Regions from separate parts of the Kribbella sp. NPDC056861 genome, predicted to be linked through region 3. Evidence: riboswitches for the same ligand, from Rfam matches in the RefSeq annotation. Region 3 holds a riboswitch; each other region holds the start of a gene.
What was found. A riboswitch is a leader RNA that binds a small molecule or an ion and turns the genes downstream of it on or off. The one in region 3 is predicted to bind cobalamin.
Positions count from the first base shown of each region.

Region 1: linked by a shared signal. The riboswitch ahead of AB0P21_RS10485 (prenyltransferase/squalene oxidase repeat-containing protein) and the one ahead of AB0P21_RS04100 (putative cobaltochelatase) in region 3 are both predicted to bind cobalamin.
Region 2: linked by a shared signal. The riboswitch ahead of metE (5-methyltetrahydropteroyltriglutamate--homocysteine S-methyltransferase) and the one ahead of AB0P21_RS04100 (putative cobaltochelatase) in region 3 are both predicted to bind cobalamin.

Region 1 is NZ_JBFBNQ010000002.1:716,363-719,985, forward strand. It holds gene AB0P21_RS10480 (hypothetical protein) at 1-1,242, opposite strand, end outside; cobalamin riboswitch at 1,301-1,445, shown strand; gene AB0P21_RS10485 (prenyltransferase/squalene oxidase repeat-containing protein) at 1,587-3,623, shown strand, end outside.
Region 2 is NZ_JBFBNQ010000002.1:728,194-731,816, reverse strand. It holds gene metE (5-methyltetrahydropteroyltriglutamate--homocysteine S-methyltransferase) at 1-1,240, opposite strand, end outside; cobalamin riboswitch at 1,372-1,585, opposite strand; gene AB0P21_RS10525 (hypothetical protein) at 1,673-2,191, shown strand; gene AB0P21_RS10520 (aspartate aminotransferase family protein) at 2,188-3,486, opposite strand; gene AB0P21_RS10515 (aminotransferase class III-fold pyridoxal phosphate-dependent enzyme) at 3,483-3,623, opposite strand, start outside.
Region 3 is NZ_JBFBNQ010000001.1:907,807-911,429, reverse strand. It holds gene cobN (cobaltochelatase subunit CobN) at 1-838, shown strand, start outside; gene AB0P21_RS04105 (5'/3'-nucleotidase SurE) at 883-1,638, shown strand; cobalamin riboswitch at 1,636-1,783, shown strand; gene AB0P21_RS04100 (putative cobaltochelatase) at 1,857-3,623, shown strand, end outside.

The DNA of each region.
Region 1 (3,623 bases), on a different contig from region 3:
CGGCCACGAGGCCAGCCACACCCCGATCCCCAGCACCACGCCGATCAGCGCCGCCACGACCGGATGCACGACGTACGACGAATCGAACAGACCGACCGCGTCGCCCGCAGCAAGACCGGTAAAGGCGCGAACCATGCCCAGCCCACCCAAAGAGACCGCGGTCACCGCGAGCATGTCGCCGGCGATCATCACGTCGCGCGGGAACCACGGCCCGACCTCGCGCAACTTCTCCGGCTCCACCCCCGGCTTGCCGCGCAGCAAGCGGGACAGGCCGAGTACCAGCACCGGGATCAAGCAGAAGACGATCAGCCGCCGCTTGAAGACCTCACCCTGGCCGGACACGGCGATCACCAGCGCCACCAGGGGCAGCAGCACCGGACCGATCAACCAGAGCTTGAGGTTGTGGCGGCGTGGTTCGCCGTCGCTGTTGTAGAACGGCCAGCCGTAGCTGTCGCCGCGCACTCGGCGCACCGCCCAGTCGCTGCGGATCCTGCCCAGCAAGAAGACCACCGGCAGCAGCACCGCGTAGTACAGGAGGGCGGAGGCGATCGCGTGCCAGACGCCGGTGCCGTCGTCGAGCCATCGGCGCTGTACGTCGGGGAGCTGGTCGAGCACGTCGGTGCCGGGCACCACCGTCAGCAAGGCCAGTGGCAGGAAGGCGAGCAGGCTGAACCGCTGGATCCACAGCGCCCGCCGGATCCGCGGTACGGCGGCTTTGATCGTCGGCCAGTGATAGCTGAACAGGAGAACGAGAACGGAGGCGAAGGCCACCCACTTCAGCATGGTGAGCACGGTCAGGCCGATCACCTGAGCGTTGCCGACACAGTCGCCGCCGCCGCACCGCTCGCGGCCGAGCAGGTACGTCCCGACGTTCTCGAGCGCGTCGAGGCCGGCCAGTAGCAGCACGGGTCCAGTGGGGACGAAGCGTTTGAGCGCCGGCACGTAGATCCCGATGAAGACGAAGTCGAGCAGCAGGTAGATCGCCAGCAACGGCAGCCAGTCGGTCAACTGCTCGACGGTCAGCTTGCTGTGCCAGCCGCCGTACTGCTGCGCGGCGAGCGGTCCGCTCATCCCGTGGAACGACCAGGAGGTGCCGCCGTCGGCGAGGAAGCCCGCTGCCAGCAGGCTGATCTCGTTCATCGCCAGCCAGACCGCCGCCAGCGCCGCGAGCATCGCCCCCACCCACCGGAAGTCGGCCGGCGCCGGTCCCGGTTCTGCTTCGTCCCCCACCATCGCCCCCACAGCTACGGATCCATTACTCCCAGTCACATTGGGACACACTCCGCTGCGTCGAACAAGGGTTCGGGGTAACCTCGTCAGGCTCTCCAACAACTTCATGACTCGTCGCGTGGGGGAAGCCGGTCCGAAGCCGGCGCTGACCCGCAACCGTGGGCGGAAGGTGACTTCCGCGAGCCGGACCACCCGCCGACGAGCCTGCGAACTCCTCACCCGTCGTGGTCTACGGGCGGAGTCCGGACCGACGACGTTCCGTCCCCCGCTGCGCGTGCGCCGACGCGCGCGCCGGGGCGACGAGCGGGCTGCGGCTGGACCACCGTCCTCGGCCGCCCGCCCCGAAGCCAGGTCCCATGCGCACCACCGCTCGCTGGTCGTCAGCACTCGCCGCCTCCGCCCTACTGCTCACCGGTACTACGGCCCTGCCCGCCCAAGCAGCGCAGAGCGCACCAGCCGCGCAGACCGCCCAAGCCGCGCGGGCAGCGCGGGCAGCGCAGGCAGCGCGGGCACCGCAGACCATGCAGGCAGCGCCCGCGACGACTGCCGCCACCGCCGGCGCTACAGCTGCCGCCCAGTGGATGGCAGGCCAGCTCGTCGACGGCGCGATCCCCGGTTTCGCGGGCCCCGACTGGGGCCTGACGATCGACACCCAGTGGGGCCTGATCGCCGCCGAGGCCGATCCAACGGTGATCGCGCAGGTGGTCAACGCCGTCCAGACCCATGTGCCCGACTACGCGGGTCCCGGCTGGTACCCCGACCCCGAGGCACGGATCGCCGGCGCCACCGCGAAGGTGCTGCTGTCCGCCGTGACCGCGGGCAAGGACGTCACCAACTTCGGCGGCCGGAACATGCGGCAGGAAACGCTGGACCTGATCGCGGGTCAGGACGCCGGCGTCGAGCAAGGCAGGCTCCGCGACAAGGCGACAGGGGGCGACGACACCAACATCTTCAGCCAGTCGCTCGCGGTGATCGGGCTGGCCCGCTCGGGCGGCGTACCGGAGTCGGCAGTGACGTACCTCCTGCGGCAACAGTGCAGCGACGGCTACTTCCGGATGTTCTACAACGACCTGAAGACCTGCGACGAAGCCGGGGGCGCCCCGGACGGCGACGGTACGGCGATGGCCGTCCAGGCGCTGATGACCGCGCAGGCCTACGGCATCGGTGGGATCGACCAGGCCATCGCCCGCGCCAGCACCTGGCTCATGTCCGTGCAGAAGCCGGACGGCTCCTTCGGCGGCGGCGTGTCCACGGAAGGCTCGAACTCCAACAGCACCGGGCTGATCGCGCAGGCACTAGTCGGCGACGGCAGGACGCAGCAGGCGGCGCGCGCGACCGCTTGGGTCGAAGGCATGCAACTGACCGCCGCGAACGCAGGCACCGGCCCGGCGGTCCCCGATATCGGCGCGATCGCCTACAACGGCGACTCGCTTGCCGACGGCATCGCCAACGGACTGGGCATCGGTGTCGACCAATGGCGCCGGTCGACTCCGCAGGCAGTGTTCGCGTTGGCGCCGATCCCCTTCGCCGACCTGGCCTGGACCGATCCGAACCCGCCGACGACACCTCCGACGGTTCCCACGCCGACCGTGACGGTCACCGCGACGGCTACGGCCACAGCAACTGCCACACGGACTGCGACGGCGACTGTGACCCAGCGCCCGACCTCGACGCCGACTGTCACCAAGCTCGTGCCGAAGCCCGGCCGCACCACCACCCGGACCTTGACGGCACCGCCGCTCCCCCGAGCAACAACGACCCGGACCAACACGGTGGTCGTCATGCCGACCGCGCCGGCTCTCCCCCGTCAGCAGCCACAGCCGACCGTGACTGTGACCCCCACACCGGTCATCCCACCGACCACGGCCCCGACGACGCCGCCCGCATCGACCCAGACCAGCAGTCCCGGCGCGGACAGCACAGCGACGTACCTGCAGACGCAACTGGTCGGCGCCAACCACCTCGAGGTCGATCGCGACGGAAAGCGCTATGTCGACTATGACGGCACCGTCGACCTCGGCCTGGCCCTGCGGCAAGCCGGGAAGCTGCCCGACACGCTCGGCAGCATCACCTCGCTGATCACCCATCCCGACTCGCTCGCGGCGTACACCCGCGGTGCGCCGTACGAGGACGACCAGGCCCGGTACGCCGGTCCGCTGGCCAAGACCGTGCTGCTGCTCGCCCTCACCACTAAAGATGCCGTTGGCAACGATCTCGCCGGGGAGCTGGCCGGCCGGATCCAGCCGGACGGGCGGATCACCGACCAGAGCAAACTCGGTGACCAGTCCAACCTGGTCAGCCAGGCGTACGGCGTACTGGCGCTGACCGCTGTCGGTCGTGGCGACGATGCGAAGAAGGCACGGGACGGGCTGCTCCGGCAGCAGTGTGGGGAC
Region 2 (3,623 bases), on a different contig from region 3:
CGCCGGTCAGCCGGTCGCGGACCTCACTGCGGTTGGTCAGCGCCGACCCGGCTCGCGCGTCGTGCGCCGCGCGGTTGGCGGCGAGCTCGGTCGCGATCGCCTCGGTGCCCTCGGTGATGCCGCGAGTCAGGGTGACGATCTCGGCCGTCTTCTGGCGCGCGAAAGCCAGCCAGGGCAGGACTTCCGGATCGAGATCCGTCTCGGCGGCGACGTCCAGCGGCACGTGCAGCAACGAGCTGGACGAGCTGACGTCGACCCGATCGGCCAGCCCCAACAGGGTGGCCAGCGTGGAGAGCGACTTGGACAGATTGTTGATCCAGATGTTGCGGCCGTTGACGACACCCGCGACCAGCCGCTTGCCGCGCAGCCCGCCGACCGAGGCCAGTGCGTCGAGGTTGGCCTCGGCGGGTCCGGTGAAGTCGATCGCGAGACCTTCGACCGGAGCCTTCGCCAGGACGGGGAGGGCTTCGCCGAGGCGGTCGAAGTACGAGGCGATGAGGAGCTTCGGGCGATCGGTGAGGTTGCCGAGCGTCGCGTAGGCACGCGCTGTGGCGTCCAGTTCGTCGGTCGTGCGGTCCTGGATGAGCGCGGGCTCGTCCAGTTGCACCCACTCGGCGCCGGCGGCCCGCAGGTCGGCCAGCACCTCGGCGTACACGGGGAGGAGTTGGTCGAGCAGTGAGAGCGGCTCGAAGCTGTCGGCGACGCCCGGAGCGGGCTTGGCCAGCAGGAGATAGGTGACCGGGCCGACGAGGACCGGGCGGGCAGCGAGGCCGAGCGCGACGGCTTCCTGCAGCTCGGTGACCTGCTTGGTGGAGTCGGCCGTGAAGACGGTGTCCGGGCCGAGCTCCGGGACCAGGTAGTGGTAGTTCGTGTCGAACCACTTCGTCATCTCCAGCGGCGCCACCTCTTGGGTGCCGCGGGCCATTGCGAAGTAGCCGTCCAGTGGGTCGGCGGCGACGGCCGAGCGGTGCCGCTCGGGGATCGCGCCGACCAGGGCGGTGGTGTCGAGCACGTGGTCGTAGTACGAGAAGTCGCCGGTGGGGACCTCGTCGATGCCGTCGGCGGCGAGTCGCCGCCAATTGGCCACGCGCAGGTCCTTCGCGGTCTGCCGGAGGGCGTCCGCGCTGACGCTGCCCTTCCAGTAGCCCTCGATGGCCTTCTTCAGTTCACGGTTGGGACCTTGCCGGGGGTAGCCGTACACGGTGGCCCGTGCTGCCGCGGCTGCGGACTTGCTGGTCAAGCGTCTCTCCTTCGTGAGGCGTCTCGTCGGACCAGGCGACTCGCGGAAGGGGAACAGCAGACACGGACCGTCGAATGGTCACATGCGCGCCGCGACCTTCCCACGAGGTCACCGAGGTCGACCACGAACGCTGAGCGTCCATGGGCAGTGGCAGGTCTTCGGACTCGCGGGCACGTCTGTTGCCAGACACCTAGTGGCCGTCGCTTCCCAGGTCCGCAAGGACCCAGTGCTGATGACGGCGGTCGTTCCCACTCACCGCTGCGGGGCAGTCCCGGAATCACACCGGGTTCCCTCTTACGACGTCCTACCTGGCGGGCAGGACGAACCAACTGCGATCACCACAGTACCCGCTGGAGTTGCTCTCGAGATGCGGGCTGCACAGTTTTTGCATAAGTTAGGCACTCAGTCGATCGGTGAGAAGGGTGGGGCCCGATGAAGGTTCGGCGAATACTGGCGGGGTTGGCCACGGTGGCGGCGCTCGCCGTCGCACTGGTGCCGGCCACGGTCGAGGACGCACCGGCGGAGGCGGCCGTCACCCGGTTGGGCAGCGCGGGGTACTGCCCGAACGCCAACGGCGTGACCGTGATCGTCGACTACCAGGGCCTCGGCGGGGCGACCGAGATCCGTTGTGCGCCGGGCGATCAGACCACGGGGCTGGCCGCGCTGGAGAACGCCGGGTTCGTCGTCACCGGCACCAACCGGTGGGGCAAGGCCTTCATCTGCCGGATCAACGGCAAACCGACCGCGGCCACCGAGCCGTGCGTCAACACGCCGCCGGCCAGCGCGTACTGGTCGTACTGGCACGCGCCGAACGGCGGCAGCTGGACCTACAGCCAGTCCGGCGCCTCCGCCCGCAAGCCTCCGCTCGGCAGCTTCGAGGGCTGGTCCTTCTCCCAGAACGCGGGCCCGACCACCAACCCGCCGCCGCGGGTGGCGCCGGTCCGCCCCTAGGTCACCTGCCGTACTGCGATCGCCGTGCGCTCAGCAAGCTCCGCGACCTGAGCGTCGGTGATCACCAGCGGTGGCCCGAGCAGGACGAGGTCGCCGGAGACGCCATCGGCACAGCCGGTGGAGTGGTAGAGCAGCACACCTGCTTCTTTGCCTGCAGCGACTATTCGCTCGGCGACGCGATCGGCCCGTGCGTACGGCGTACGGGTTGGTCGGTCGGCGACGAGTTCGACCGCGCAGAGCAGCCCGAGACCGCGGATGTCGCCGACGGCCGGGTGATCGCCCAGCTCTGCTTCGAGTGCCGACTTGAGGGCTGCACCTTGTCTGGCTGAGGCTGCGATCAGGTCGCGCTTCTGCAGCACCTTCAGTACTGCGTGCCCGGCCGCCGCGCCAACGACGTGGTGCGAGTAGGTGAAGCCATGGGTGAAACCGGCGATCTTCTCGTGCACCTCGCCACTGCAAGCAGCGAAGCCGAGTGGCCAGTAACCCGACGCCGCGCCCTTGGCGGCGACCAGGATGTCCGGCCGCACCTCCCAATGCTCACAGGCGAACCACTTCCCGGTCCGCCCGAAGCCGGTCATCACCTCGTCGGCGATCACCAGTACGCCGTACCGGCGGCAGACCCCGGTGATCGCGGGCCAGTAGTCGTCGGGCGGCACGCAGGCACCGAGCGCTGCACCCGAGATCGGCTCGGCAATGAAGGCCGCGACATTTTCCGGGCCCTCGGCAAGGATCAGCGCTTCGAGCTTCTCCGCATGCTGCTGGCCACAGCCTTCGGGGTGCGTCGGGAACTCGCACCGATACTCGTACGGCGTCGTGGTGTGCCGCGCGGATCCCAGCCACGGAAGATACGGCGCCCGCAGCCCGGGCCGCCCGGAAACGTCTAGCGCGCCCCGAGTGTTGCCGTGATACGCGCCCTGTCGGCCGATCACCACAGACCGATCCTCACCCCGGGCCAGGTGGTAGGCGCGTGCCATCTTCAGCGCGGTCTCGACCGCTTCGCTGCCGCCGGACACCGGATAGATGTGCGGATCGTCGACGGGTAGCAGGGGAGCCAGTGCGGCGGCGTAGTTCTCCAGCGCGGCGGAGGCGAAGGCGGTGCCGTGCGCATAGGAGACCAGCTTGGACTGCTGGGCGATCGCCTCTCCGACCTCCTCGACGCCGTGCCCGATGCCGACCACGATCGCGCCGCCCGAGCCGTCGAGGTACCGGCGGCCGGTGGTGTCGAACAGCAGTGCGCCGGAGCCCCGTGCAACAACCGGAAGGTCGTTGCCCGGGGCCCGAGAGAACACGGTCATCCGGCGACCGCGGCGCCGAACAGCTCCAGCGCGGTCTGCGCCTCGGCCGCCGACACCACCAGCGGCGGCGACATCCGGATCGAGCTCTCGCCGCACTCGAGCACCAACAGGCCACGCTCGAACGCACGCTGCTGGAC
Region 3 (3,623 bases):
GCTGGACGAGGCCGTCCGCAGGGTGGCCGCGCTGGACGAGGATGCCGACAGCAACTACCTGCGGGCGCACGTCGACGCCGATGTTGCTGCGGGCAATGACATGCGATCGTCCACGGCGCGGGTGTTCGGTTCCAAGCCCGGTTCGTACGGCGCCGGTCTGCTGCCACTCGTTGACGCGCGCAACTGGCGTACCGACGCCGAGCTGGCCGAGGTCTACGCGGTCTGGGGCGGCTATGCCTACGGAAAGGATCTCGACGGCGCGGAGGCCCGGCCGTCGATGGAGCGCGCCTACGCCCGGATCCAGGTCGCGGCCAAGAACGCGGACACCCGTGAGCACGACATCATGGATTCCGACGACTACTTCCAGTACCACGGCGGCATGGTCGCGATGGTGCGGCACCTGACCGGCTCCAACCCGAAGGCCTACATCGGCGACTCCGCGGTACCGGCGCAGGTCAAGACGCGGACGCTGGAGGAGGAGACCAAGCGGGTCTTCCGGGCCCGGGTGGTGAACCCGCGCTGGATGGCGGCGATGCAGCGCCACGGGTACAAGGGCGCCTTCGAGATGGCGGCGACGGTGGACTACCTGTTCGGGTACGACGCCACTGCCGGGGTGGTCGACGACTGGATGTACGAGACGTTGACCACGGAGTACGTCGCGAACCCGGAGATCGCCGAGTTCTTCCGCAAGTCGAACCCGTGGGCGCGGCACGGGATCGCCGAGCGGCTGCTCGAGGCTGCTCAGCGCGGACTGTGGTCGGAGCCGAGCGCGGAGGCGCTGGAGACGCTGCGGACCGCAGTACTGGAGACCGAGGGGGACATCGAGGATCGCGGCTGAGTGATCGGGCGGCGAGGGTGGCCAGGGTGTGATTGGGTGGACGCATGGCGTCCGAACAGCTCAGAGTCCTGGTCACCAACGACGACGGTTACGAGTCCGCCGGGATCCAGGCGCTCGCCGCGGCGATGACGGAGGCCGGCCACGCGGTGCAGGTGGTCGCGCCGTGGGACGACCAGAGCGGCGTCGGCAGCTCGCGGGCCGGGATGATCGGCAAGGCGATCGCGTCGAAGACCGGTGAGAACGGCTTCATCGGGATCGACGGGACACCGGCGCTGGCGGTGACGCTGGCCCGGCTGGGCGCGTTCGGCCCGTCGCCGGACGTGGTCGTCTCGGGGATCAACAACGGTCACAACATCGGCCCGATCCTGCACTCCGGCACGGTGGCCGCGGCGCTGACCGCCGCCAGCCAGGGCTTGTCCGGGCTCGCGATCAGCATCGACTCCGAGCAGCCGTCGTACAACGAAACGGCCGGTGCGGTGGCCCGGGAAGCGCTCTCTTGGCTGCTGGAGCAGCCGGTCGGGACGGTCATCAACGTCAACGTGCCCGACGTGCCCGTGTCGGAGCTCAAGGGCGCCCGCTGGGCCCGGCTGGTGCCGTACGAGCGGTCCCGGCTGGTGCTGGAGAAGTCCCCGACGGGCGAGCCGATCGTCGGCCAGGTACTGCGTGAGCCGCCGACCGAGACCGACACCGACGAGGCGCTGCTGCTCGCCGGCTACATCACCGTCACCCCGATCACCGGCGTCGGCGAACTCCCCGGCGATTCGGCCGCGGACCACCTGTCGGCGGCCTTCACAAATTAGCTCCACGGCCGGTGTGGAATGATCGCCGGGAAGGTCGTGGAGGAACACCGGTGACAGCCCTGCTGGGCTGAATTCCGGGGCGGTCCCGCCACTGTGACCGGGCTCTCGCCCGGAAGCCAGGACATCCGCGACCTTCCGCCAGGGAGCGCTCTCCGCGCCCCGGCGTGCCAGTGCCAAGGCGGGCGTGGACACCCGCGGGACGAAGGGAAGCACCGCCGATGGGGTCTACCCCGATCAGTCAGAACCTCAAGCCGGTCTCGAACGGCTTTCCCTTCACCGCCGTGGTCGGCATGGAGGACCTCCAGCTCGCGCTGATCCTTGCCGCGGTCTCCCCGGCGATCGGCGGCGTACTGATCCGCGGCGAGAAAGGCACGGCGAAGTCCACCGCCGTCCGCGCGCTGACCGAGATCCTGCCCGCCGTCGACGTCCTGGAAGGCTGCCGCTTCTCCTGCGACCCCACCAACCCGGACCCCACCTGCCCTGACGGCCCGCACCCCGCCGACAACAGCTCGCACCCGCGGCCCGCCCGACTGGTAGAGCTACCAGTAGGCGCCACCGAAGACCGAGTACTCGGCTCTCTCCACCTCGAGCGAGCGCTCTCTGAGGGCGTCACCGTCTACGAACCAGGCCTGCTCGCCGCAGCCCACCGCGGCCTCCTGTACGTCGACGAGGTCAACCTCCTCCACGACCACCTGGTCGACGTACTCCTCGACGCCGCCGCGATGGGCCGCGCCACCGTCGAGCGCGACGGCGTCTCGATCACCCACCCCGCGCGCTTCGTCCTGGTCGGCACGATGAACCCCGAAGAGGGCGAACTCCGCCCGCAACTGCTCGACCGCTTCGGCCTCACGGTCGACGTCGTCGCCAGCCGCGACCCCGCAGTACGGGTCGAGGTGATGCGCGCCCGGCTCACCTACGAGGCCGACCCGGCCGCCTTCGTCACCAAGTACGCCGGTCCGCAGGCCGAGCTGTCCGAGCGGATCGTCAAGGCCCAGTCCCGCCTCGCCGACGTGATCCTCACCGACGCGGCGCTGCGCCAGATCGCCGAGATCTGCGCCTCCTTCGACGTCGACGGCATGCGCGCCGACCTGGTCACCGCCCGTACTGCGGTAGCCCACGCGGCCTGGTCCGGCCGGACGGTCGTCGAGGTCGAGGACGTCCGCGCCGCGGCGAAGCTCGCCCTGCCGCACCGCAAGCGCCGCAACCCGTTCGACGCTCCTGGGCTGGATGACGAGCAACTCGAGCAGGCGATCCAGAACAGCACCCCGCCGGACCCTGATCCCGACGACGACCCGGATGGCGGCCCGGATGGTGGTCCGGACAACAACCCCGATGGCGGCCCCGACGCAGGGCCGGACGACGGCGGACCGGACAACGGGCGCCCGGATGACGGTGACTCCGCCGGCGAGAGCAATGCCGACGACCCAACGCTGTCACCCACCAACGCCGACTCCGACAAACCGGCCGAGAACTCAGGAAGCGCTCTCCCGGGCCCAGCCCCGACCGGCCAGGTAGCAGCCAGCTCCGCGCCGTACAAAGCCCGCCTGCTCACCATCGATTCCGCCGGCCCAGGCGTAGCCGGCCGCCGCTCGAGAGCGCTCACCGAGGTCGGCCGCGTAGTCGGCGACCGGCCCCGCGTCGGCCGCGAATCCGGCCGCCCGCACCTCCTCGCCACCATCCGCACCGCAGCCCCGCATCAGCACGCCCGCGGCCGCACCGGCCCCGGCCTCGCAGTCCGCGGCTCCGACGTACGCCTGGGCGTCCGCGAAGGCCGCGAGGGCAACCTCGTCCTGTTCTGCGTCGACGCGTCCGGATCAATGGGCACGAAGAGGCGGATGTCCGAGGTCAAGACCGCGATCGTCTCGCTCCTCCTCGATGCCTATCAGCGCCGCGACAAGGTCGGTCTCGTCACCTTCGCCGGTGCCGAGGCGACCGTCGCCCTCCCGCCGACCGGCAGCGTCGAGACCGCAGTACGCCGCCTCGAA